Collimonas fungivorans Ter331: one gene and its partners. The protein of the gene in region 1 interacts with the protein of each later gene in a pairwise test. Links are inferred from orthologs where the notes say so. Each region holds a gene or a part of one and is shown on either strand. Other genes may lie near its edges.

Region 1 (7,763 bases):
CTTCAGCGTACTTGTTGGTCAGCTGCGTGCCTTGCGCTTCCATCACGGCAGGCGAAGTGTAGTTTTCCGACGCGATCAGCTCGATGTGTTCTTGCTGGCGGTGGTTTTCTTTCTGGATGGCGCTCCACAATTCCGGATCGACATTGGCGAGGGTATGGTTTTTTTCGAACATATGATACTCCAATCGATAAGGGTGTGCCTAAATCGAATGAGGGCCAGGGTATTTTGGAATGCGGCAGCCTCAGTCGTACTTTCCATTAGGGCTGCCCAGGCGCACGGCGGATGAAATCTCACGCTTCCCGGTGGATGCCCACCTTTTGCCGAAGCCGCCGCGATCTTATGAATCCGCGCGGTCCGGTTTTTTCGCCAGTCACGTGAGACGAAATGGTGCGGCTATTGTAAGCGAAGCACCTGGTTTGGGCAAGATTGGCCCTGGCCTCGGCGCTGGATAAAAAAAGCCGCCCCGGAGGACGGCTTTTGCGTGAAATTTACCAAAAAAACAATAATTACAAGCGTTTATATCTTTCCCGCCAGGCTGATGCCTATCGTGCGCGGCGCAATCCGGTAGCCTTCCGATACCGACTGCACGTTCGGACGCTGGATCACCTTGTCGCTATTGGTTGCATTCTTGACAAACAGGGTCAGTTCCCAGCGATCGAAAGTGGCGCCGACGCTGGCGTCGACGGTGCTGTAGGCCGGGCGCTGGTAATCCGGATCGGTAGCCACCAGGGTGCCGTGGCTGCTGCCGGTCCAGTGCGCGGCGGCACGGGCAAAACCGTAATAATCGCCGGTCAGGTTGAAGCTATATTGGCCGGTCAGGCTGACGTTGTATTTAGGCACGCCCTGGATCGGATCGCCGGCGTGCGCTTTCAGCGACGGCACGTCAGACGACAAGGTCGCCTTGGTGTAGCCGCCGGACAGGCCGAGCAGGATGTTGGACGTCGGCTTGCCCTTGATCTCGAACTCGGCGCCATAGCTCTTGGCCTTGCCGACGTTGGTTTCGTAATCGAAGCCGCAGCCGGGCAGCGCGATGTCCTGCTGCAAGCCGTCCCACTGGATATAAAAGACCGATGCGTTGACCGACAGGCGGTTGCCCAGCAGGCGCGACTTGTTGCCCAGTTCATAGCTCCACAGCTTGTCGGACTTGAACGAAGTCGGCGCTTCGCTAATGCCGAGATTGGCGAAGTCGGACGCGCACAGCGACGCCGGGATCGGACGGGTATTGCCGCCCAGGCGGAATCCTTCGGTGGCCGAGGTGTACACGGTATTGTTAGGATCGACTTCCCAGATCAGAGAAAACTTCGGCGTCAGCTTGGAAGAACTGCTGCTGACCGATGAACTGGTCGGGCCGCCGTTCCAGTAATCGTCGCCGTTGCGGCTCAGGCTGTCGGTAGCTTGCAGGTAGCGCAGGCCGACGGTGCCGTGCACGGTCGGCACGAAATAATAATTCAGCTCGCCGAACAGCGCTTTCTGCTCGGTGCGGTAGTGGCGCTCGCTGAAATAGGAATTGTCGTTCGGGAAGGCGATCCCGAGCTGGCTCGGATCGGCCGGATTGGCGCCGAACGCGGCGTAAGTCGCATTGAGGCCGAAGATCGGTTCGTTGTCGGTCACATTGGTATGCAGGTTGGCGTAATAGACGCCGCCCAGCCAGGTGAACGGCGAGACTTTCTGGTCATACGGCTTGGAAGTGACGCGGAATTCCTGCGAGAACTGCCGCACCTGGTTCTGCAGGTACACCGCCGATGGCAAGGCGCCGATGGCAGCGGCGAGGCCAGGCGGCGTGTCCGGCACCGCCGAACCGAGGTTGTTGACGGTGGTGCCGTCCTGGGTGCGGTTGAAGGTGCGCTGGTAGAAACTGGAAACCGAGATCAGGTCGGCCTGGCCCAGGTCGTAATTGACGGTCAGGCTGGGCACCAGCAGGCGGTCGTTGCCTGGCTCGCGCACCAGCTTGCTGGTCTGGTTCTTGGGCAGGTCCAGGTAGGAGGCGTCGATATCCTTGGAATTGACTTCCTGGTAGAACACCGAGGGCGTGATGCTCAGGTTGCGGGTCGGCTGCCATTTCATCGCCAGCTTCACCACGCTCGAATCCTGGGCGTTGATGCCGGAAGCGATCACATTGCCGGTGGTCGGCGATACCTGGTCGATATAACCGCTCTCATGGCCGGTCTGGATGCCGATGCGCAGCGCCAGTTCGCCCGGGATCAGGGGCTGGTTGACGACGCCGTTGACAGTGTAGTTGGTGCCGCCGCCCTTGGTTCCCGAGACTTCGGAATAGACGCTGGCTTCGCGCTCCTTCAGGTTGGGCTGGTTGCTGATGAACTTGATGGTGCCGCCCATCGAACTGGCGCCATATAGCGTGCCCTGCGGGCCGCGCAGCACTTCGATGCGGTCGATGTCGAAGAACTTCGGTTCGGAACTGCCCATGCTGTACAGGTTGCGCGTGGTCATCGAGACATCGTCGAGGTAGACGCCGACGGTGGCCGAACCGGCGGCTGAACTGATGCCGCGGATTTCGATGTTGCTCAGGCCCGCGCCGGAACCGCTGGCGCCGGAGAACGAGATGTTCGGCATGGCCCGCGTCACGTCTGCAAAATTGTTGATGTGCGCGGCTTGCAGTTCCTCGCCGCTGATCACCGAAATGCTGAGCGGCACCTTGCTGGCATCTTCCTTGCGCTTTTGCGCCGTAACGAGCACAGCTTCAATCTGGTCGCTCTGCTTCGCCGATTTTTTTGTCTCGGGCGCATCGGCGGCAAGCTGTTGCGCTGAAGCCGTAGCCAGCAGTAGTGTGGAAGTTGCTGCGGCCACAGCAATCGCACAGGTCAGATTCGAGGAACCAGGTCTCATTTTTTTATAACCCTATGGTAGGCAGCGGTGAAAAATACTTATCAGCAATATTTATGCCACGCCCGGCATTCCTCCAAAAGGGGCATTACTGCCAGCAGCACCCCAGGGCGCCAAGTTCAGGGGCTGTTTTTATGTCACGTTCTGGTGCGGCTTGCACCAAAGCAAATATACGACCGTACTACCGCACTTCAGCGATAGGGAATAGCGCGCCGGCAAATTGGGCTACAATTTCCGGCTGGACCGACACGCAACCGATAAGCAACAACAGGAGCATTGACCATGATTGTCTTGATTACCGGCGCAACCGCTGGCTTCGGCGCCGAAATGGCGCGTAAATTCACCAAGAACGGCCATCAGGTCATCGCTACCGGCCGCCGCAAGGACCGGCTGGACCAGCTGGCCGCCGAACTGGGCGCGGCAGTGTTGCCTATCGTCATGGACGTCACCGACAAGGCCTCGATCAGCAGCGCGCTGGCTGCGCTGCCGCCGGCATGGCAGGAAATCGACGTGCTGGTCAATAACGCCGGCCTGGCGCTGGGCGTGGAATCGGCGCAGCAAGCCTCGCTGGAAGAATGGGAAACCATGATCGAGACCAATTGCAAGGGCCTGGTGACCATGACCCGCCTGGTGCTGCCCGGCATGGTGGCGCGCGGACGCGGCACGGTGATCAACCTCGGTTCCATCGCTGGCGAATACCCTTATCCGGGCGGCAATGTGTACGGCGCCACCAAGGCTTTCGTCAAGCAGTTCACGCTCAACCTGCGCGCCGACCTGGTGGGCACCGGCGTGCGCGCTACCGATATCGCGCCGGGTTTGTGCGGCGGCACCGAGTTCTCCAATGTGCGCTACCGCGGCAACGACGAAGCGGCCGCCAAAGTCTATGAAGGCACACAGCCGCTGACGCCGGGCGACATTGCCGATACCGCCTACTGGGTCGCGACCCTGCCGGCCCACATCAATATCAACCGCATTGAAATGATGCCTACCTGCCAGGGTTTTGCCGGCATGAGCATCAAGCGCAACTAAGCAAGCCAGGCAATGAGCAAGATGACTCCCCTCCCGCATGCAGACTTCAGCTGGCGTATCCGGGTCTACTACGAAGACACCGATACCGGCGGCGTGGTGTTCTACGCCAACTATCTGAAATTTTTCGAGCGCGCCCGCACCGAGTGGCTGCGCGCGGCCGGCGTCGGCCAGCGCACGCTGGAACAGACCGACGGCGTCATGTTCGTCGTGAAAAACACCAGTGTCGATTACCACGCGCCGGCCAAACTGGATGACGAACTGGAATTGACGGTAGTAGTCGAGCGCCTTGGCCGCGTCGGCGTCGATTTCATCCAGCAAGCTTGGCGCCTGGGCGAGGATAAGCCAACCCTGCTGGCGACCGGCCGCATCAGCGTAGCCTGTGTCAACGCCGTCACTTTCCGGCCGCAAGGCATTCCGAAACCGGTATTGCACAACATCAAACCCGGCGCCCGGCATGCTGCAGCGGCATAAAGCTTGCTTTAATGCACTCAGTGAAAATAGTTCATTACAGCAACCCTTGAACCTTCGGACGCCCGCTGTGGTCTGAGCAACATTGCAACAAAATCCGGGGCAAGCGATAACGTCTGGTAACAATTCCTTCACCAATTGCTAATTTGGCGGTAAGCACTTTACGTTTACAATTCGTTGATTCGTTGTTTAATAAGGTCTTTTACTTAAACCTAAGACCATTCCTCAAGACCGCTATCCATGAATGTCACCCAAGATCTTTCGTTTATCACTCTCATCACCAATGCTTCAGTATTAGTACAGCTAGTCATGGCGCTGCTGCTGGCAGTCTCCGTGATGAGCTGGACTTACATTTTCCGCAAGATGTTCGCGATCCGCAGCGCCCGTTCGCAGACGGAAGAATTCGAGCGCGCATTCTGGTCCGGCGGCAACCTGGCTACCCTGTACCAGGACGCCACCTCGAACCGGCGCAAAGGCGCCGGCCAAACCGGTGCCCTGGAACGCATTTTCGAAGCCGGCATGGATGAGTTCAACAAGGTCAAGGCTTCGCTCGGCCACAAGAGCGCGGGCGATTCCGCCGCCTTGCTGGACGGCGCCCGGCGCGCCATGCGCGCGGCTTACCAGCGGGAAATGGATGCGCTGGAATCGCACCTGGCCTTCCTCGCCTCGGTCGGTTCGGTATCGCCGTATGTCGGCCTGTTCGGCACCGTGTGGGGCATCATGAATGCGTTCCGCGGCTTGGCAAACGTGCAACAGGCTACGCTGGCGGCGGTTGCGCCCGGCATCGCCGAAGCCCTGATCGCCACCGCAATCGGCCTGTTCGCCGCGATTCCGGCGGTGGTTGCCTATAACCGTTTCTCGCATGATGTCGACCGCCTGGCCATCCGCTTCGAGAGCTTCATCGAAGAATTCTCCAACATCTTGCAACGTCAGGCGCGCTAATGTCCGGCTCCTCATCCATGCGCGGCGGCCGCACCCGCAAATTCAAGGCGGACATCAACGTCGTTCCGTACATCGACGTGATGATGGTATTGCTGGTGATTTTCATGGTGTCGGCGCCGCTGACCAATCCGAGCGTGATCAATTTGCCGAACGCGGCGAAATCGGCGACGCCGCCGACCGAATACATCGAAATCACCCTGAAACCGGGCGACCTCACCAGCGTGCGCATCAACAGCCAGAAAAGCGGCACCAGCAAGGCCGAGAGCGTGCCGCGCAACGGCCTGAAGCAGAAGCTGCAGCTGCTGCATGCCGACAAACCCGACATGCCGGTGATGATTTCGGCCGACAAGGACATCAAATACGACGAAGTGATCAAGGTCATTTCGGAAGCCAAGATGCTTGGCATTAACCGCGTCGGACTGGCGACAAAGTGACGATCAGGTTATGACAGGCAACTCCCCGTATTCCGTACCAAAAGAACCCGGCAGCATACGCGCCATCTTGCTTGCAGCGGCGGTGCATGCCGCCTTGTTTGCCTTCCTCTGGTTCGGCATCCACTGGCAAAGTACGCAGCCGATAGCCGTCGAGGCCGAAGTCTGGGATCCGCAGATCAAGGATGCCGCGCCGACGCCGCCGGAACCAGTGCCGCAACCGACTCCGGAACCGAAGCCGGAACCGGTGATCCAGGACACCACGCCGCCGAAGGTGGTGGCGCCGCCGTTGCCGGATCCGGAAATCGCGCTGGAACAGGAAAAGAAACGCAAAGAACAGGAACGCAAGGACCTGCAGCGCCAGGAAGAACTGGAAAAGCAGCGGAAATTGCAAAAACAGCAAGACGAACAAGAGCAGAAAGACAAGCTGAAGGCCGAGGCTGAGCAAAAAGCTGCCAAGGACAAGGCCGCGGCCCAGGAAAAACAAAAACTGGATGCCGCCAAAAAGACTGAAGCCGATGCCAAGAAGAAACAGGCAGCTGCAGAGGCCGCCGCCGAAACCAAGCGCCGCAGCGATGAAATGAAGCGCATGCTGGGCCAGGCAGTCGGCAACGGCCCGGCCAACAGCACCGGCACCGCGGCCCAGTCGCAAGGGCCGCGCGGCGATCCTGGCTATGCGCAAAAGGTCGCCAGCAAGATCAAGTCGAACATCATCTTTAACGTGCCCGAAGGCTTGGCCGGAAACCCGGCAGCGGAATTTGATGTCCAACTGCTGCCGGACGGTTCGGTAGCGAGCGTGCGCCTCAGGAAATCCTCTGGGGTTTCCGGTTTTGACGAGGCAGTCAAACGAGCGATTGAGAAATCGGCGCCTTATCCAAAAGACAAAACGGGTTCTGTTCCGTCCAGCTTCATCGGAACCCATAAACCGAAAGATCAGTAAGCCATGAAAAACAAACTGCACCAACTATTCGCAGCCGTGGGGCTTGTGCTTGCCACGGTGGCGTTCAGCGCCCCGGCCAACGCCCAACTGCGCATCGAAACCTCCGGCGTCGGCGCCAGCCAGATTCCGATCGCCATCGCCGGCTTCAGCAACGAAGACCTGGCGCCTCAACAGGTTACAGCGATCATCAAGGCTGACCTGGCGCGCAGCGGATTTTTCAAGATTATCGACACCGGCGATGTCATCTCGGAAGCGAGCCAGGTCAACCTCGGCGACTGGAAAGCGCGCGGCGCCGACGCCCTGGTGGTCGGCAGCGTGCAACGCCTGGCCGACGGCCGTTTCGACGTCCGCTACCGCCTGATGGACACCGTCAAATCGGCCCAGCTGTCGGCGCTGGCGATGGCTGCCGCGCCACAGTACACGCGGGTCACCGCCCACAAGATCGCCGACGACATCTATGAAAAACTGATCGGCGCACGCGGCGCATTTGCTACCCGCATCGCTTACATCATCAAGGCCGGCAAGGAATACCGGCTGGAAGTCGCCGACTCCGACGGCGAAGGCACCCAGGTCGCGCTGCGCTCCAACGAACCGATCATTTCGCCGGCCTGGTCGCCGGACGGCACCAAGGTCGCCTACGTCTCGTTCGAAGCCAAGAAACCGGTGGTCTACGTGCAGAACCTGATCACCAAGCAGCGCATCGTGGTGGCCAACTACAAGGGCAGCAATTCGGCGCCGTCGTGGTCGCCTGACGGCAGCAAGCTGGCGATTGCGCTGGCGCGCGACGGCCTGACCCAAGTCTACGTGGTGAACTCCGACGGCGGCGGCTTGCGGCGCCTGACCCAGACCAACGGCATCGACACCGAGCCGCAATTCTCGGCCGACGGCCAGAACATCTACTTCACCAGCGACCGCAGCGGCGGCCCGCAAATCTACAAGATGAGCGCCAGCGGCGGCGACGCCCAGCGCGTGACCTTCGGCGGCACTTACAACATCAGCCCGCGGATTTCGCCCGACGGCAAGACGCTGGCGTATATCTCGCAGCGCGGCGGCCGCTTCCAGCTGTATGCGCTGGACCTGACCAATGGCCAGGAACAGCGTTTGTCGGACAC
Region 2 (8,400 bases), 640 kb from region 1 along the record:
GGCGTGTTTTTTACCCCACAATAACTACATATCGTTACTGAATAATTATCAGTCAGACTTATAATGTCATCATGTTGAAACAGCGCACTATCAAAAGAATTGTCAAGACGACAGGCATTGGCGTCCATTCCGGCACCAAGGTCGAGCTGACCTTGCGTCCGGCAGCAGTGGATACCGGCATCGTTTTCCGGCGTGTCGATATAGATCCTGCCGTCGATTTCCCGGCCAAGGCCACCGAAGTCGGGGACACGCGCATGGCCTCGGTGCTGGTCAAAGACGGCGTGCGGGTTTCTACCATCGAACATCTGATGTCGGCCTGTTCGGGGCTGGGCATTGACAACCTGTATGTCGACGTGACTGCCGAGGAAATCCCCATCATGGACGGTTCGGCGTCGTCGTTCGTGTTCCTGCTGCAGCAAGCGGGGCTGGAAGAGCAAAACGCCGCCAAGAAATTCGTGCGCATCAAAAAATCGGTCGAAGTGCGAGAAGGCGAAGGCGACCGCGAGAAATGGGCGCGGCTCGATCCATGCAACGGTTTCAAGCTGAAGTTCTTTATCGAATTCAACCACCCTGCGGTGGATGGCACCGGCCAGACCGCGGAAGTCGATTTCGGCATCCAGTCATATGTGAAGGAAGTGGCGCGCGCCCGCACGTTCGGTTTCATGCAGGATGTGGAAACCATGCGCGGCCTGGGACTGGCGCGCGGCGGTTCGCTGGAAAACGCTATCGTGATGGATGAGTACCGCATTCTTAACAGCGATGGCTTGCGCTACGAAAACGAGTTTGTCCGCCACAAGATCCTGGACGCCATCGGCGACCTGTATCTGATCGGCCATCCGCTGCTGGCCAGCTACACCGCCCACAAGTCGGGCCACGGCCTGAACAACCAGTTGCTGCGCGCTTTGCTGGCCCAGCCGGATGCCTATGAAGTGGTCAGCTTCGACGAGTTGAGCGAAGCGCCCGGCGCTTATCAACGCCAGGTCGGGCAAGAGTGGGCTCTTAACTAGCTGTTTGTGTATAATGCCATTTTTGCAAGATGGCGTTCATCCCCGCCTGCAGCGATTCATTTTTTGTCGCTATAGCGCCTGACCATCGCTGCGATAGCATTTTTCAGTGCTTCGTTGGCAGTCGATGGTTCCAGTTCTTCCATCAGCGAAGAGAATGCCGATACAGCTTTGGATGAAAGTAGTGCCTGCTTGACAGCAGGCGCTTTCATTAGGTTTTGGCTTACTTGCACTTTGATTCGGATTGCATTAATCTGCCAATTTCCTGCCAGCAATTGGTTTTGCAGGCGTGGCAGTTGCTGCTTCAATTTGCTTGCCAGAGCTGCATTGGGAGCTGACAGCACCAGCTGCCCGGCTTCGCATTGCAATACTTCGCAGGTACTGAACATGGCAGGCAATTCGGCGGCGCATTGTTTTTGCAGCGCCGCCATGCGTGTGACAGCGGGCAGCAAAGCCGCCATCTTGTCATTCCCCCGTAAAAAATCGGCAACGGCTTTTTGAGTTTGAGGCCTGGAACCCGTTGTCGCTGGCCGGTAAGAAGAAGGTGAGAGTCTACGCATGATGGTGAAACCATATCACACCTGTGACCAGGAGCCTATTGAGAGTCAATTTGGGAGATGCGTTCAAACCAAAACGTGTGCTGGCAAGGGTGTAGCAGGGAATTCGTGCAGCATAGCTGCACGCCTGCGTAACGATACCCGCCTGCAGGCGGGTATGCGCCCTGCACAAGGGCGTGGCGCAGCAGGGGCCGAGGCCCCTGCAAGCCATGCAACGCAGTCCAGCGCACGTTTTGGTTTGAACCCGGAGGGAACGAGCCGTAGGCGTCGCATGCCGTTGTTGCAGGGGGCGGCCATCCGCATCCTTGCCGTAGCACCGCTACGTCGCGTCGCTGCGCCTAGGCCTGCAACGCCTACGTCACGTTCGCACTCCCAAATTGACTCTCAACAGGCTCCAGTCAGGGCTTCACCGGAGCTGCAATGCAGGTAATTCTGTTGCACCCGCGTTTTAATCGCGCAAAATCCATCACCTTAGGCGCCAGGCACATCACCCTGATGATCGTCGGTTTTTTACTGGCGGTATTGCTGGCGACCGGATTATTGTATTTCCTCACCGCCCGTTACGCAGTCGGCCTGCCGTTTGCGGGCAAGGCCACCGGCAACGCTGTCGCCGGAGGAGTACAGGATAAAGACAAGTACCTGAAGGAAAACCTGGCGGCGATGGCCATCAAGCTTGGCGAAATGCAGGCGCAGCTGATGCGCCTGGATGCCTTGGGCGAACGGGTCCAGGGCCTGGCCGGGGTCAAGCCGGAGGAATTCAATTTCAAGGAAGCGCCGGGACGCGGCGGCGCCGAATCGAGCAGCCTGTACGACCGGCGCTCGCACGACATGAGCATGAGTGAATTCCAGCAAGCGCTGGACGCCATGTCGCGCGATGTCGGTTTTCGCACCGACTACCTGAATGTGGTCGAAACCGTGCTGATGAGCGACCGCATCAAGTCCAAGCTGCTGCCGACCAACCAGCCGGTCAACGTCAACTACAATTCCTCCAGCTTCGGCTGGCGGCTCGATCCGTTCACCGGCCGCAGCGCATTTCACGAAGGACTGGATTTTCCAGCCTCGGTCGGCACCAGCATCGTCGCCGCGGCGGCCGGCGTCGTAATCGCCGCCGAATATCATCCGCAATACGGCAACATGCTTGATATCGACCACGGCAACGACATCATCACCCGCTACGCCCATGCCTCCCGGCTGTTTGTCAAGGTGGGCGACATCGTGCAGCGTGGCCAGCATATCGCCGATATTGGCACTACTGGACGTTCGACCGGGCCGCACCTGCATTTCGAAGTAAGAATCAAGGGCGTGGCGCAGGATCCGCGCAAGTTCCTGAACGCTGGCACCGACCTGGCCAAGATGGCAACATTGGCCGGGAAGTAATGAATGTTGTTGTAATGCAAGCACAGTAGAGCCCGGATGCGCCGGATGCCGGGCACAATTTGCGCAACTTGCTATTGTTTCCTGGTGCATAACCCCAATGTGTCGGGGACTGCATGATAAAATTCTCCGATTATTTAGCCACAGCCCGGTTTCGGGGTCATCCACAAGATGCCGCGGAATGCCGCCGGCGCTTTTTTTAGAATCCAAGCATGTCATTACTGACCCAGATTTTCGGTAGCCGCAACCAGCGCCTGCTTAAGCAATATAAAAAAGTCGTCCGACAAATTAATGCACTTGAACCGGCGTTCGAAAAACTGTCCGATGCCGAGCTGCAGGCGAAAACGCCGGAGCTCAAGCAACGCATAGCCGACGGCGAAAAGCTCGACGCCTTGCTGCCGGAAGCATTCGCGGTTTGCCGCGAGGCCGGCAAGCGGGTCTTGAAAATGCGCCATTTCGACGTGCAACTGATCGGCGGCATGGTATTGCATTACGGGAAAATCGCCGAAATGGGCACCGGCGAGGGCAAGACGCTGATGGCGACCCTGCCGGCATACCTGAATGCGCTGTCCGGCAAGGGCGTGCACGTGGTGACCGTCAATGACTACCTGGCGCAGCGCGATGCCGAGTGGATGGGACGTTTGTATGGCTGGCTGGGCCTGACGACCGGGGTCAACCTGTCGTCGGTGGAGCACGACGCCAAGCAGGTGGCTTACGGCGCCGACATCACCTACGGCACCAACAACGAATTCGGTTTCGATTACCTGCGCGACAACATGGTGTACGACGCCGCCGACCGCGTGCAGCGCAGCCTGAATTTCGCCATCGTCGATGAAGTCGACTCGATCCTGATCGATGAAGCGCGGACGCCGCTGATCATTTCCGGCCAGGCTGAAAATCACACCGACCTGTATTACAAGATCAATGAAGTGCCGCCGCTGCTGACCCAGCAGGTCGGCGAAGAAACGCCGGACGGCAAGGGCAAGGTAGAAGTCCCTGGCGATTACACCAAGGATGAAAAAGCGCACCAGGTGCTGCTGACCGAAGCCGGCCATGAAAAAGCCGAGCAGATCCTCACCGACATGGGCTTGCTGGCAGAAGGAGCGTCCCTGTACGACGCCGCCAACATCAGCCTGATCCATCACCTGTACGCCGCGCTGCGCGCGCACTCGCTGTATTTCAAGGACCAGCACTATGTGGTGCAGGGCGGCGAAATCGTCATCGTCGACGAATTCACCGGCCGCATGATGACCGGCCGCCGCTGGTCGGACGGCTTGCACCAGGCGGTGGAAGCCAAGGAAGGCGTCAAGATCCAGAACGAGAACCAGACCCTGGCCTCGATCACCTTCCAGAACTATTTCCGCATGTACGGCAAACTGGCTGGCATGACCGGCACTGCCGATACCGAAGCTTACGAATTTCAGGAAATCTACGGCCTGGAAACCGTGGTGATCCCGCAAAACCGGCCGAACCAGCGCAAGGACCGGCAAGACCAGGTCTACAAGACGTCGCAGGAAAAATACAATGCGATGCTGAAGGATATCCAGGATTGCTACGAGCGCGGACAGCCGGTGCTGGTGGGCACCACCTCGATCGAAAACTCGGAGCTGCTGTCCTCGATCCTGACCAAGGCCAAGCTGCCGCACAACGTGCTGAACGCCAAGCAGCATGCGCGCGAAGCGGAAATCATCGCGCAGGCAGGCCGTCCGCAAGCGATCACTATCGCCACCAACATGGCGGGACGCGGTACCGACATCGTGCTGGGCGGGAATGTCGAGAAACAGATCCAGTTCATCGAAGCCGACGACGCCCTCGGCGATACCGAAAAACAGCTGCGCTCCGACAAGTTGCGCGATGAATGGCAATCGCTGCATGACCACGTGGTCAATGCCGGCGGCTTGCATATCATCGGCACCGAGCGTCATGAATCGCGCCGGGTGGATAACCAGTTGCGCGGCCGTGCTGCGCGCCAGGGCGATCCGGGTTCTTCGCGTTTCTACCTGTCGCTGGACGACGCCTTGCTGCGCATTTTTGCCGGCGACCGCGTGCGCGCCATCATGGACCGGCTGAAAATGCCGGAAGGCGAGCCGATCGAGGCTGGTATCGTGTCGCGTTCGATCGAATCGGCGCAGCGCAAGGTCGAGGCGCGCAACTTCGATATCCGCAAGCAGCTGCTGGAATATGACGATGTCGCCAACGATCAGCGCAAGGTGATCTATCAGCAGCGCAACGAGTTGCTGGAATCGCAAGGCGTGTCCGAGACGGTGGCGTCGCTGCGCGAAGGCGTGCTGGACGACACCTTCCGCACTTATGTGCCGGAAGAATCGCTGGAAGAGCAGTGGAATATCCCGGCGCTGGAAGCAGCCTTGGCCAACGACCTGCACCTGGAAGTGCCGCTGGGCGAGATGCTGAAATCGGAACCTAACCTGACCGACGAGGATCTGCTGGAGCGCGTGCTGACTGCCGCCAATGCTACCTATGACGCCAAGACCGAAATCGTCGGCAAGGAATCGTTCGCCGGCTTCGAGCGCAGCGTCATGCTGCAAAGCGTCGACAGCCATTGGCGCGAACATCTGGCGGCGCTCGACCATCTGCGCCAGGGGATCCACCTGCGCGGTTACGCACAAAAGAATCCGAAGCAGGAATACAAGCGCGAAGCGTTTGAACTGTTTGGCCAGATGCTGGACCTGATCAAGAATGAAGTGGTCAAGGTGGTGATGACGGTACGTATCGAAAACCGCGAGGAAATCGCTGCTGCCGAAGAAGAAATGGCGCAGTCCCATGTGGAAAACGTGCACTACCAGCACGCCGATTTTGATTCGAACGAGGCGCCGGAAACCTTGCTGGCGCCGACTGCGCACAGCGATGAATCGCAGCAGCCGGGCAGCAGCGTGCCGAAGGTCGGCCGCAACGATCCTTGCCCTTGCGGCAGCGGCAAGAAATACAAGCAGTGCCACGGCCAGCTGATGTAACCGGCAAGGATGGGCAACAGCTAAAGCAGGGCGGGGAAACCCGCCCTTTGCTTTTGTTGCGGCAGATGTACACATGTTCTGCGCATACGCCTTAATACCCCTTAAAATAAGCACCTGGATTAGCTGCCGGTCTGCTGGACCGGGCAACCGACCCATTAATCTCGGCAAACCAGCGCCGCCAACACCTATATACCTAGTTAAGGATTCTCATGGCCGTCAACTCCCCCATTCCTGTCGCCGCCGACCTGCTGCCCGTGGCGGGCATCGAGCTTGGCCATGCCGAGGCCGGTGTGCGCAAAGCGAATCGCAAGGATTTGCTGGTGATGAAACTGGCGCCGACGGCGACGGTAGCCGGGGTGTTTACGCAAAACCGCTTTTGCGCCGCTCCGGTGCAAGTCAGCAAAGCACACCTGGCGGCCGCCGAAATTTCGGGCGAACCTGTTCGCGCGCTGCTGATCAATACCGGCAACGCCAATGCCGGCACCGGCGAAGCCGGCCTGGCGGCAGCCAATGCCACCTGTGATGCGCTGGCCGAGCTGCTGGGCTGCCATGCGGCGCAGATCCTGCCGTTTTCGACTGGCGTCATCCTGGAGCCGCTGCCGGTGGAGCGCATCACCGCCGGTTTGCCGCAGGCGCTACAGAACCTGCAAAGCGACAACTGGTTCAATGCCGCTGAGGCTATCATGACCACCGATACCCAGCCGAAGGCGGCTTCGCGCAGCCTGGTCATCGCCGGCAAAACGGTGACGCTGTCCGGCATCAGCAAGGGCGCCGGCATGATCAAGCCGAATATGGCGACCATGCTCGGTTTCCTGGCGATCGATGCGAAAGTGGCGCAACCGGTGCTGGAGCACATGGTGCGCCAGGCCGCCGACCGCTCGTTCAACTGCATCACCATCGACGGCGATACCTCGACCAACGACTCGTTCATGCTGATCGCCACCGGCGCCGGCGAACTGGAAATCAGCAGCGTCGACAGTGCGGAATATGCGGAGCTGGCGGCTGCCGTCACCGATATTTCACGGCATCTGGCGCAAATGATCATCCGCGACGGCGAAGGCGCCACCAAGTTCATCACGATCACGGTGGAACAGGGACAGAACGTCGCAGAATGCCGCAAGATCGCTTATTCGATCGCGCACTCGCCGCTGGTCAAGACCGCTTTCTTCGCTTCCGATCCGAACCTGGGCCGCATCCTGGCGGCGATCGGTTACGCCGGCGTCGACGACCTCGACGTCAGCAAACTGGATCTGTACCTGGATGACGTCCTGGTGGCAAAAAACGGTGGCCGCAATCCTGAATACCAGGAAGCCGACGGCCAGCGCGTCATGAAACAGAGCGAGATCACGGTGCGGGTGCAGCTGGCGCGCGGCGATGCCGATGCGACTGTCTGGACCTGCGATTTATCGCATGACTATGTCTCGATCAATGCTGACTATCGCTCCTGAGCCGATAATATCCCGAAAAAAATGCTGTCCGAGGCCGGCTGTCGGCCACGGCGGCGAATTTACTTTGACAAATAATATTCACCCAGCGGCGTTTTGCTTTGCGTCAGAATGGGGAAATCCCATTTGTCACCGAACCAGCCATGACTCAATTAGACCAATTCCTGCTCCGCGCCGAAGCCCTGCTGACCCGGCTTGAATCCATCCTGCCGCAGGCCAAGGCGGCTCCCGACTGGCAGGCGGCGACCGCTTTTCGCTGGCGCCATCGCGGCGGATCTGCCGGCGGTTACTTGCAGGCGGTCGGCCATATTTCCGATATCGCGCTGTCGGACCTGCACAATATCGAAGTACAGAAGCAGCAGATCGACCAGAATACGCGCCAGTTCGTCGATGGCCGGCCGGCCAACAATGTGCTGCTGACCGGCGCCCGCGGCACCGGCAAATCGTCGCTGATCAAAGCTTGCCTGAACCAGTATGCTCCCCAAGGGTTGCGGCTGATCGAAGTGGATAAGGACGATTTGGCGGCATTGCCGGATATTGTCGACCTGGTGGCGGAGCGGCCGGAACGCTTCATCATTTTCTGCGACGATCTTTCGTTCGAAGAGGGGGAGAGCGGTTACAAGGCGCTCAAAGTGGCGCTCGACGGCAGCATCGCCGCGCAGTCGGACAATGTGCTGATTTATGCCACTTCCAACCGGCGCCATTTGCTGCCGGAGCGGATGTCGGACAATGCCAGCTATAAAACTACCGAGGATGGCGATTTGCATCCGGGGGAAACCGTCGAAGAAAAGATTTCACTTTCAGAGCGCTTCGGACTGTGGGTATCGTTTTATCCGTTCAAGCAAGACGATTACCTGGACATCGTCGGCCATTGGCTCAGCCATTTCGGCTGCAATGCAGAGCAGATTGCGGAAGCGCGCGGCGATGCCTTGCGCTGGGCCTTGCAACGGGCTTCGCGTTCAGGCCGGGTGGCATGGCAGTTTGCCCGCGATTACGCCGGCAGAATGACGCCGCCATGACCGTTCTTGAGCGGGAACCGGTCAATGTA
Region 3 (8,010 bases), 570 kb from region 1 along the record:
GAAATCGTTAATACTGAATCAACCCAACAAAAGACAGCATGACTACATATAGCAAAATTGTCGGTACCGGCAGCTATTTGCCGCCGAAACGGGTAAGCAACCAGGAACTCACTGCGCAGCTTGCCGAGAAGGGCATAGAGACGTCGCACGAATGGATTTTCTCGCGCAGCGGCATCGCCGCGCGCCATTACGCTGAAGCCGATGTGCAATCCAGCGATCTCGCGGTAGCCGCAGCCAGGCAGGCGCTGGACATGGCGCGCATGCAGCCCGACGATATCGACCTGGTGATCGTCGCCACCTCGACTCCCGATCATTTCGGCGGTTTCCCCAGCACTGCCTGCGTAGTGCAGCAAAAGCTCGGCATCGTCAACGGCGGTGCGGCGTTTGACGTGCAGGCGGTATGCAGCGGGTTTGTGTATGCAGTCTCGATCGCGGACAGTTTCATCAAGTCCGGCGCGCACAAGAACGTGCTGGTGATCGGCACCGAGGTTTTTTCGCGGATCCTGAATTTTGAAGACCGCACCACTTGCGTGCTGTTCGGCGACGGCGCCGGCGCGGTGGTCATGACTGCTTCCGCCGAGCCGGGCATTCTCGCCACCAAGCTGCACGCCGACGGCCGCCACAAGGACATCCTGTGCGTTCCGGGCAAGGTCAATGCCGGCGTGGTCGAGGGCAGCGCTTATCTGTACATGGACGGCCAGGCGGTGTTCAAGCTGGCGGTCTCGGTACTGGAAAAAGTCGCCAACGAAACCTTGCAGATGGCCGGCATGTCGGCCTCCGAGATCGACTGGCTGATTCCGCACCAGGCCAATATCCGCATCATGCAAAGCACCGCCCGCAAGCTGGGCCTGGACAACGAGCGCATGGTGGTGACGGTCGACCAGCATGGCAATACTTCGGCGGCTTCGATTCCGCTGGCGCTGGACCAGGCGGTACGCGATGGCCGCGTCAAGCCCGGCCACAACGTCATGATGGAAGGCGTAGGCGGCGGCTTTACATGGGGTGCGATCCTGGCCCGCATGTAAGGAGACCTTTAAGGACCTACTGCAAGGTTTACAAGTGCGCCAATCTCTGCCCTGGGCTGTACCTCCGTACAGCTGCGCTTCTCGGACAGACCTTGGGCCAAGTCAGCGTAGCTGAGGCTACGGTCTTTAAAGGCCTCCTAAGCTACTGTAAGCATGTGTTTAATAAATTTGATACCCATTTAGGTAAGGCATGAATAAATTCGCGTTTGTTTTTCCGGGCCAGGGTTCGCAAGCCGTTGGCATGCTGAACGGTTTTGCCGATAACCCGGTAGTAAAAGATACTGTCGCAGAGGCTTCCGAGGCGCTGAAGTTCGATCTCGGCAAGCTGATTGCCGAAGGGCCGAAAGAAGAGCTGGACCTGACTACCAACACGCAGCCGGTCATGCTGACCGCGGCGGTCGCCTGCTATCGGGCCTGGCTGGCTGCGGGCGGCAAGGCGCCGGCGCTGGTCGCCGGGCACAGCCTGGGCGAGTATTCGGCGCTGGTTGCCGCCGGTGTGATCGCGTTCAAGGATGCCGTGCCGCTGGTGCGGTTCCGGGCGCAGGCGATGCAGCAGGCGGTGCCGGTCGGGCAGGGTGGCATGGCGGTTATCCTCGGCTTGTCGGATGAGGACGTGCGTGCGGTCTGCGCGGCCGCGGCCCAGGGCGAAATCGTCGAGGCGGTGAATTTCAATGCGCCGGCGCAGGTGGTCATCGCCGGCCATAAGGGGGCGATCGAACGCGCTTGCGTCGCCGCCAAGGAAAAAGGGGCGAAACGCGCCTTGCCATTGCCGGTATCGGCCCCATTTCATTCCTCGTTGCTGAAGCCGGCATCGGACCGTTTGCGCGAATACATGCAAGGCCTGGTTTTCGCTGCACCGCAGATTGCGCTGATCAATAACGTCGATGTCGCCATCGTCAATGATCCGGCAGCCATCAAGGATGCGCTGGTGCGGCAGGCGGCCAGCCCGGTGCGCTGGGTGGAAACGGTGCAGAAGATTGCCGCCGAAGGCGTCACCCATGTGGTGGAATGCGGTCCGGGCAAGGTTCTTGCTGGCCTGACCAAGCGTATTAATGACAGCCTGATCGGCGACATGATTGTCGACCAGGCGTCACTGGATAAAATGTTGGAGACTTTCAAGTGACTTTACCAAATACCGTTTTACAGGATTTAATCGGCCAGGTAGCGTTGGTCACCGGCGCATCGCGCGGCATCGGCCGGGCCATTGCGCTGCAGTTGCTGCAGCGTGGTGCCAAGGTGGTCGGCACGGCAACTTCGGAGGCGGGTGCGGCGGCAATTTCGGAATACCTGGAGGCCAGCCAGCCGGGAAACGGCCGCGGCATCGTGCTCGATGTGAACGACGCAGCCGGCTGTGCGGCGGCGGTCGAGCTGGCGCACAAGGAGTTCGGCGGATTGTCGATTCTTGTCAATAATGCAGGCATCACCAAGGACCAGCTGGCGATGCGCATGAAGGACGAGGACTGGGACGCCGTCATTTCGACCAACCTGACCGCGGTGGCGCGTTTGTCGCGCGCCGTCTTGCGTGGCATGATGAAGGCCAAGCATGGCCGCATCATCAATATCACTTCGGTGGTCGGTTCGGCCGGCAATCCGGGGCAAATGAATTATGCTGCAGCCAAGGCCGGCGTTTCCGGCATGAGCCGTGCGCTGGCGCGCGAGATCGGCAGCCGCAATATCACGGTCAACTGCGTTGCGCCCGGTTTTATCGATACCGACATGACCAAGGCCCTGGGCGAAGAGCAGCACGCGGCATTGCTGCAGCAGATCCCGCTGGGGCGGCTGGGCGCTGCGGAAGAGGTGGCGGCGGCCGTGGTTTTCCTGGCGTCGCCGCAGGCCAGCTACATTACGGGCAGCACTTTGCACGTAAATGGCGGCATGTACATGAGTTGATCATGCACTGAAGCAAGTTTGCAGTTCTGGGCTTATTTCAGAGTTAAATGTAAGTTGTATCTATTTAGAAGCTTTTGACGTAGTTTTATTAAATATTAAAGACTAATGTCGAAAGTAAATTTTCAATGCGCAAACCTGCTAAAATGCGCGCACTTTCTGTAACCTAATGGAGGCATCACATGTCCGATATCGAACAACGCGTTAAAAAAATCGTCGCTGAGCAACTGGGCGTCGCAGAAGCTGACATCAAGACCGAGTCGTCGTTTGTCAACGATCTGGGTGCTGATTCGCTCGACACAGTTGAACTGGTGATGGCGCTGGAAGATGAGTTCGAAATGGAAATCCCTGACGAACAAGCTGAAAAGATCACTACAGTGCAACAGGCTATCGATTACGCTACGGCTCACGTTAAGGCCTAAGCAAGCTTTGAATGTATCCGGGAGAACCGCTTGAACCGCACACGTGAACGTCGCGTTGTGATCACTGGCCTGGGTTGCATTTCACCGGTCGGCAATACGATTGCCGATGCGTGGAATGCGATTATCTCAGGCAAATCAGGGATCGCAGCCATCACTAAGTTTGACGCTGCCGCTCTTTCCACGCGTTTTGCGGGAGAAGTGAAGGGCTTCAATATCGAGGATTACATTCCCGCCAGAGAAGCACGGCATATGGATACCTTTATCCACTATGGCATGGCGGCGGGGATGCAGGCGATGCAAGACAGTGGCCTGGAAGTAACTGAAGCTAATGCTGAGCGGATTGGCGTCATCATCGGCTCCGGCATTGGCGGCTTGCCGTTGATCGAAGAAACGCATGCCGAACTGACCGCTCGCGGCCCGCGCCGGATCAGTCCGTTCTTCATCCCGGCATCGATCATTAACATGATTTCCGGCAACCTGTCGATCAAATACGGTCTGAAAGGACCGAATCTGGCGATCGTGACTGCCTGCACCACGGGCTTGCATTCCATCGGCGCAGCCGGCCGCATGATCCAGTATGGCGATGCTGACGTGATGATCGCCGGCGGTGCGGAATCAAGCGTGTCGCCGCTGGGGGTTGGCGGTTTTGCGTCGGCGCGCGCCTTGTCGACGCGTAACGACGATCCCGCTACCGCCTCGCGCCCGTGGGACAAGGACCGCGACGGTTTTGTATTGGGCGAAGGCGCCGGCGTGCTGGTGCTCGAAGAATACGAACACGCCAAGGCGCGCGGCGCCAAGATTTACGCGGAACTGCTCGGCTTCGGCATGAGCGGCGATGCTTACCACATGACTGCGCCAAGCCTGGACGGTCCGCGTCGCTGCATAGGCAACGCCTTGCGCGATGCCGGCATCAACCCTGACCAGGTGCAGTACCTGAATGCGCACGGTACTTCGACCCCTCCTGGCGACAAGAATGAAACCGAAGCGATCAAGGCGGCTTTCGGCGACCATGCTTATAAACTGGTGGTCAATTCGACCAAGTCGATGACCGGCCATTTACTGGGCGGCGCCGGTGGCCTGGAGTCGGTGTTTACCGTGCTGGCCTTGCACAATCAGATCTCGCCGCCGACCACCAATATTTTCAACCAGGATCCTGAATGCGATCTTGATTACTGCGCCAATACCGCGCGCGACATGAAAATAGACATCGCGGTCAAAAACTCATTCGGCTTTGGCGGCACGAATGGCACCCTGGTTTTTGGCAAAATCTAGTGTAGTGTTTCACACGTAATGGCGCTTAAGAAATGGTGTATTTTCGTGTCAGGCTAGGCGCAAACCGGAGCGATAGCGGGACTATCGCGAGGATTTGCAACGACGCATGGCGCGAAAAGACGCCGTTTATTAAGTGTCATTATGTGCGAAACGCTACACTAATTTTTGCCGCAGGCTTCGAACCGGCCTCCGCGGATGCCGGTTCGAAATTCGTTTTAAACCCGTCATGATGTCGATCTCCCTGTCAGCCGTGATCCAGCCCTCCAAGATATTGTCGGCGCTGGTTGGTCTGCAATGTCTGCTGGCCGCATCGACAGGGGGCCTGATTGCCGCCGGCGTTGTCGGCGATCTGGCGTTACCCGAGCGCCTTGCTCTGGCCCTGCTGTGTTTGGCAGCGGCTATTTGCGGAATAACGCGCTACTATCGTAGCAGACACGCAGTTCACATCGATATTTCCGGAAGCGGCCGCCTCAGGATTGCCGATATGGCAACTGCACAAGCCGCGCCCACTGCAAAACAGATGCCATCGCCAGCGAAATTGCTTGAAGGCACCACTCTCTGGTCACATTTACTGCTGCTGCGCCTTCGATTGGATAGCGGCTCGGTCCGAACAATCGCTATACTGCCTGATTGTGTGTCTCACGATACTTTCAGAAATTTATCCGTGGCATGTCGCTGGATTGCATCACAGGCGAACGCGGGCGAATAAAGCGGGACTCTCTGGATTGGATAATGAATAAGCATGTTATTGAACTTTTGTTATTGCTTGCTATCTATTTTCGCGCCCGTATGCAAGTCGCAACAAAACAAGGGAATGGGGATTGACGACAGAACGCGAAATTGATCAACTGCTTGTCGAGCGTGTACAGCGTGGCGATAAGAAGGCGTTCGAGCTCTTGGTTATCAAATACCAACGCAAGCTGATGCGTCTTGTTTCGCGGCTGGTGCGCGACCAGGCAGAAGCCGAGGATGTTGTGCAGGAAGCCTTTATCAAGGCTTACCGGGCGCTGCCTCAGTTTAGGGGCGACTCGGCCTTTTATACCTGGTTGTATCGGATTGGCATTAATACTGCTAAGAACTATCTTGTGACGCAAGGGCGCAGGGCGCCGACCTCAACCGAGGCAAATTCAGAGGAAGCAGAAACTTTTGACGATGGCGAGCAACTAAGGGATATAAACACTCCAGAATCCTTGCTGGCCACCAAGCAGATAGCACAAACAGTGAATACTGCGATGGAGGCGCTGCCGGCGGAACTGCGTACGGCGATTACCTTGCGCGAGATTGAGGGATTGAGTTATGACGAAATTGCTGAAGCAATGGGATGTCCGATAGGAACGGTACGCAGTCGGATATTTAGAGCACGGGAAGCTATCGCAGATAAGTTGAGGCCATTGCTGGATACGGCCATCGACAAACGTTGGTAAAAAAGATAGCGGTTTTTCGGGAACGAAGGGGTTGGCCAGGTTTTAAGGTGACTTATGAATACCAAAGATATAACCCAAGAGCAGATCTCTGCCTTGGCTGACGGGGAATTGTCCAACGCCTATGTGGATATGGCGCTGGCGGCTTTGCGTCAGGCAGAGGGCCGCGACACGTGGGACGTCTATCACCAGATAGGCGACATTATGCGTTCGGACGATATGGCGTTGACCATGAGTGCGGATTTTTCCGCCCGCATGGCGGCGCGGTTGGAGGCTGAGCCGGCTATCATTGCCGCGCCCTTGGCCGTCACTTCGCAGCCATCGGAACAGATTGCTGTCGGTGGCGGCCAGCCTCTCCACGCCGGTGGCACAGGCGTCAGACGTTCGATCAAGCGCTTTGCCTTGCCAGGCATGGCGGCTGCGGCGGTAGCGGCTGCAGCGTTCATCATCACTCCGCAGACGGCCGTGGTCGGCGTCGGCGGTCCTTCGGCAGCGCCGCAGCTCGCCCTGGCGTCCGCTTCCGCGGTCAGCGACGATCATGTCGTCACGCATTCCGGAGTAGTGCTGCGGGATTCGCGGATGGATGAATATCTGACGGCGCATCAACGTTTCTCTCCTTCCCTTTATAGCGCTGCGCAATACGCACGGCCGGCCACATTTGCCCCTGATGCTAATAACTAACATGCGGCAGACGCGGGTCTTGCTGGGAGTCGTTCTGTCGCTGGTCATGGTGCTTTCCGCGCATGCGGAAAGCATCGACGCCGCAAATGCGGCCGACAAGCAGGAAGCGCAGGCGCTGTTGAAAAAAATCCAGTCAGCGGCGCAAAAGCTGAATTATTCGGGTACTTTCATCTACCAGCAGGCGAACCAGATACGCACCTCGCGTATCACGCATGTGCTGGAAGGCCGGAATGAAGTAGAGAAGCTGGAAATTCTCGACGGCCAGCCGCGCGAATATATCCGGCGTAACGAGGATGTCACCGGCTATATGCCGGAGACCCGCACCAAGATCGTCGAGAAACGGGTCACGCAAGACGGTTTTCCGGCCATCCTGGCGGCGTTGCCGGCTGACCTGACCGAATATTACAATGTCAAATTGGGCGAGACCGGGCGGGTTGCCGGTTTCGATTGCCAGGCCGTGCTGCTGGAGCCTAGAGACAATATGCGCTACGGCTACAAGCTGTGGGCGGAAAAAATTTCCGGCCTGCTGTTGCGAGCGCAAACGCTGAACGGCAAGAATGAGATCGTCGAGCAGATTTCCTTTACCCAGATCAACATAGGCAACATCGATCGCAGCCACCTGAAGCCGAGCTTTGGCAACACCAGTTCCTGGCATACGGAAAACAGCCTGATCAACCCGGCCAACCTGAACGAGTGGACGGTGACCGGCATGCCTCCCGGTTTCAAGAAAGTGCGCGAACTCAAGCGCATGGTGGCCGATGCGCCGCCGGCCAAGGGCGCTGTCGGCATGGCGGCAATGCGGCGCGAAGTGTCGCAGCTGATTTTTTCTGACGGACTGGTGGCGATTTCGATCTTTATCGAGCCAGGCAGCCAGAGCCGTACCGAAGGATCCTTGCAGCAGGGAGCATTGAATATCGTCGGCAAGCGGCAAGGAGATTATTGGCTGACGATTGTGGGCGATGTGCCGCCTGCGGCGATGAGGCAGGTGGCGAATTCGATTGAACTCAAAAACAAATAAAACTCTATGACTACGAAAATGCCGGTTCCGCTTCGTTCCGTTTTATCTGCAATGGTTGTCGCCGTCGTTGCACCTGTTGCAGCCACTTTTTTTGTTCCCGCCGTGATGGGCATCGGCCCCCAGGCGATCGCCGCGCCGGTATCCGGCCTGCCGGACTTTACCGACATCGTCGAGAAGACCGGCCCTGCGGTAGTCAATATCCGCACCACTGAAAAAATCAAAGGCGGCGCCGGCCAGGGTGATTCCGGCGATCCCAGCGACGATGAAATGCAGGATTTTTTCCG

What was found.
Region 2: the proteins of ybgC (region 1) and secA interact in binary tests that used the Escherichia coli proteins (3 or more experiments, as listed by UniProt). The link is inferred for Collimonas fungivorans Ter331 from one-to-one orthologs.
Region 3: the proteins of ybgC (region 1) and acpP interact in binary tests that used the Escherichia coli proteins (3 or more experiments, as listed by UniProt). The link is inferred for Collimonas fungivorans Ter331 from one-to-one orthologs.

Annotation. Positions count from the first base shown.
Region 1 is NC_015856.1:3,974,524-3,982,286, forward strand. Bases 2,919-5,611 are described here. They hold ybgC (tol-pal system-associated acyl-CoA thioesterase), read left to right. Parts: upstream 2,919-3,882; coding sequence 3,883-4,341; downstream 4,342-5,611. Other genes in these bases: CFU_RS17695 (SDR family NAD(P)-dependent oxidoreductase), read left to right, coding at 3,124-3,870; tolQ (protein TolQ), read left to right, coding at 4,579-5,280; CFU_RS17710 (biopolymer transporter ExbD), read left to right, coding at 5,280-5,611. Also shown: glyA (serine hydroxymethyltransferase), read right to left, coding at 1-172; CFU_RS17690 (TonB-dependent receptor), read right to left, coding at 517-2,844; more of CFU_RS17710, read left to right, coding at 5,612-5,714; cell envelope integrity protein TolA, read left to right, coding at 5,725-6,651; Tol-Pal system beta propeller repeat protein TolB, read left to right, coding at 6,655-7,763.
Region 2 is NC_015856.1:4,610,386-4,618,785, reverse strand. What follows is about bases 2,778-6,107. They hold secA (preprotein translocase subunit SecA), read left to right. Parts: upstream 2,778-3,147; coding sequence 3,148-5,907; downstream 5,908-6,107. Other genes in these bases: CFU_RS20470 (M23 family metallopeptidase), read left to right, coding at 2,778-2,938. Outside these bases: lpxC (UDP-3-O-acyl-N-acetylglucosamine deacetylase), read left to right, coding at 72-1,007; CFU_RS20475 (hypothetical protein), read right to left, coding at 1,064-1,564; more of CFU_RS20470, read left to right, coding at 1,982-2,777; bifunctional glutamate N-acetyltransferase/amino-acid acetyltransferase ArgJ, read left to right, coding at 6,117-7,355; CFU_RS20455 (ATP-binding protein), read left to right, coding at 7,496-8,371; 8-oxo-dGTP diphosphatase MutT, read left to right, coding at 8,368-8,400. UniProt on the Escherichia coli protein: Required for protein export, interacts with the SecYEG preprotein conducting channel.
Region 3 is NC_015856.1:3,407,331-3,415,340, reverse strand. What follows is about bases 1,775-4,714. They hold acpP (acyl carrier protein), read left to right. Parts: upstream 1,775-3,094; coding sequence 3,095-3,334; downstream 3,335-4,714. Other genes in these bases: fabF (beta-ketoacyl-ACP synthase II), read left to right, coding at 3,365-4,606; fabG (3-oxoacyl-ACP reductase FabG), read left to right, coding at 2,145-2,915; fabD (ACP S-malonyltransferase), read left to right, coding at 1,775-2,148. Also shown: phosphate acyltransferase PlsX, read left to right, coding at 1-42; CFU_RS14880 (beta-ketoacyl-ACP synthase III), read left to right, coding at 39-1,025; more of fabD, read left to right, coding at 1,216-1,774; CFU_RS14855 (hypothetical protein), read left to right, coding at 4,833-5,315; RNA polymerase sigma factor RpoE, read left to right, coding at 5,428-6,030; CFU_RS14845 (sigma-E factor negative regulatory protein), read left to right, coding at 6,085-6,708; CFU_RS14840 (MucB/RseB C-terminal domain-containing protein), read left to right, coding at 6,695-7,726; CFU_RS14835 (DegQ family serine endoprotease), read left to right, coding at 7,778-8,010. UniProt on the Escherichia coli protein: Carrier of the growing fatty acid chain in fatty acid biosynthesis.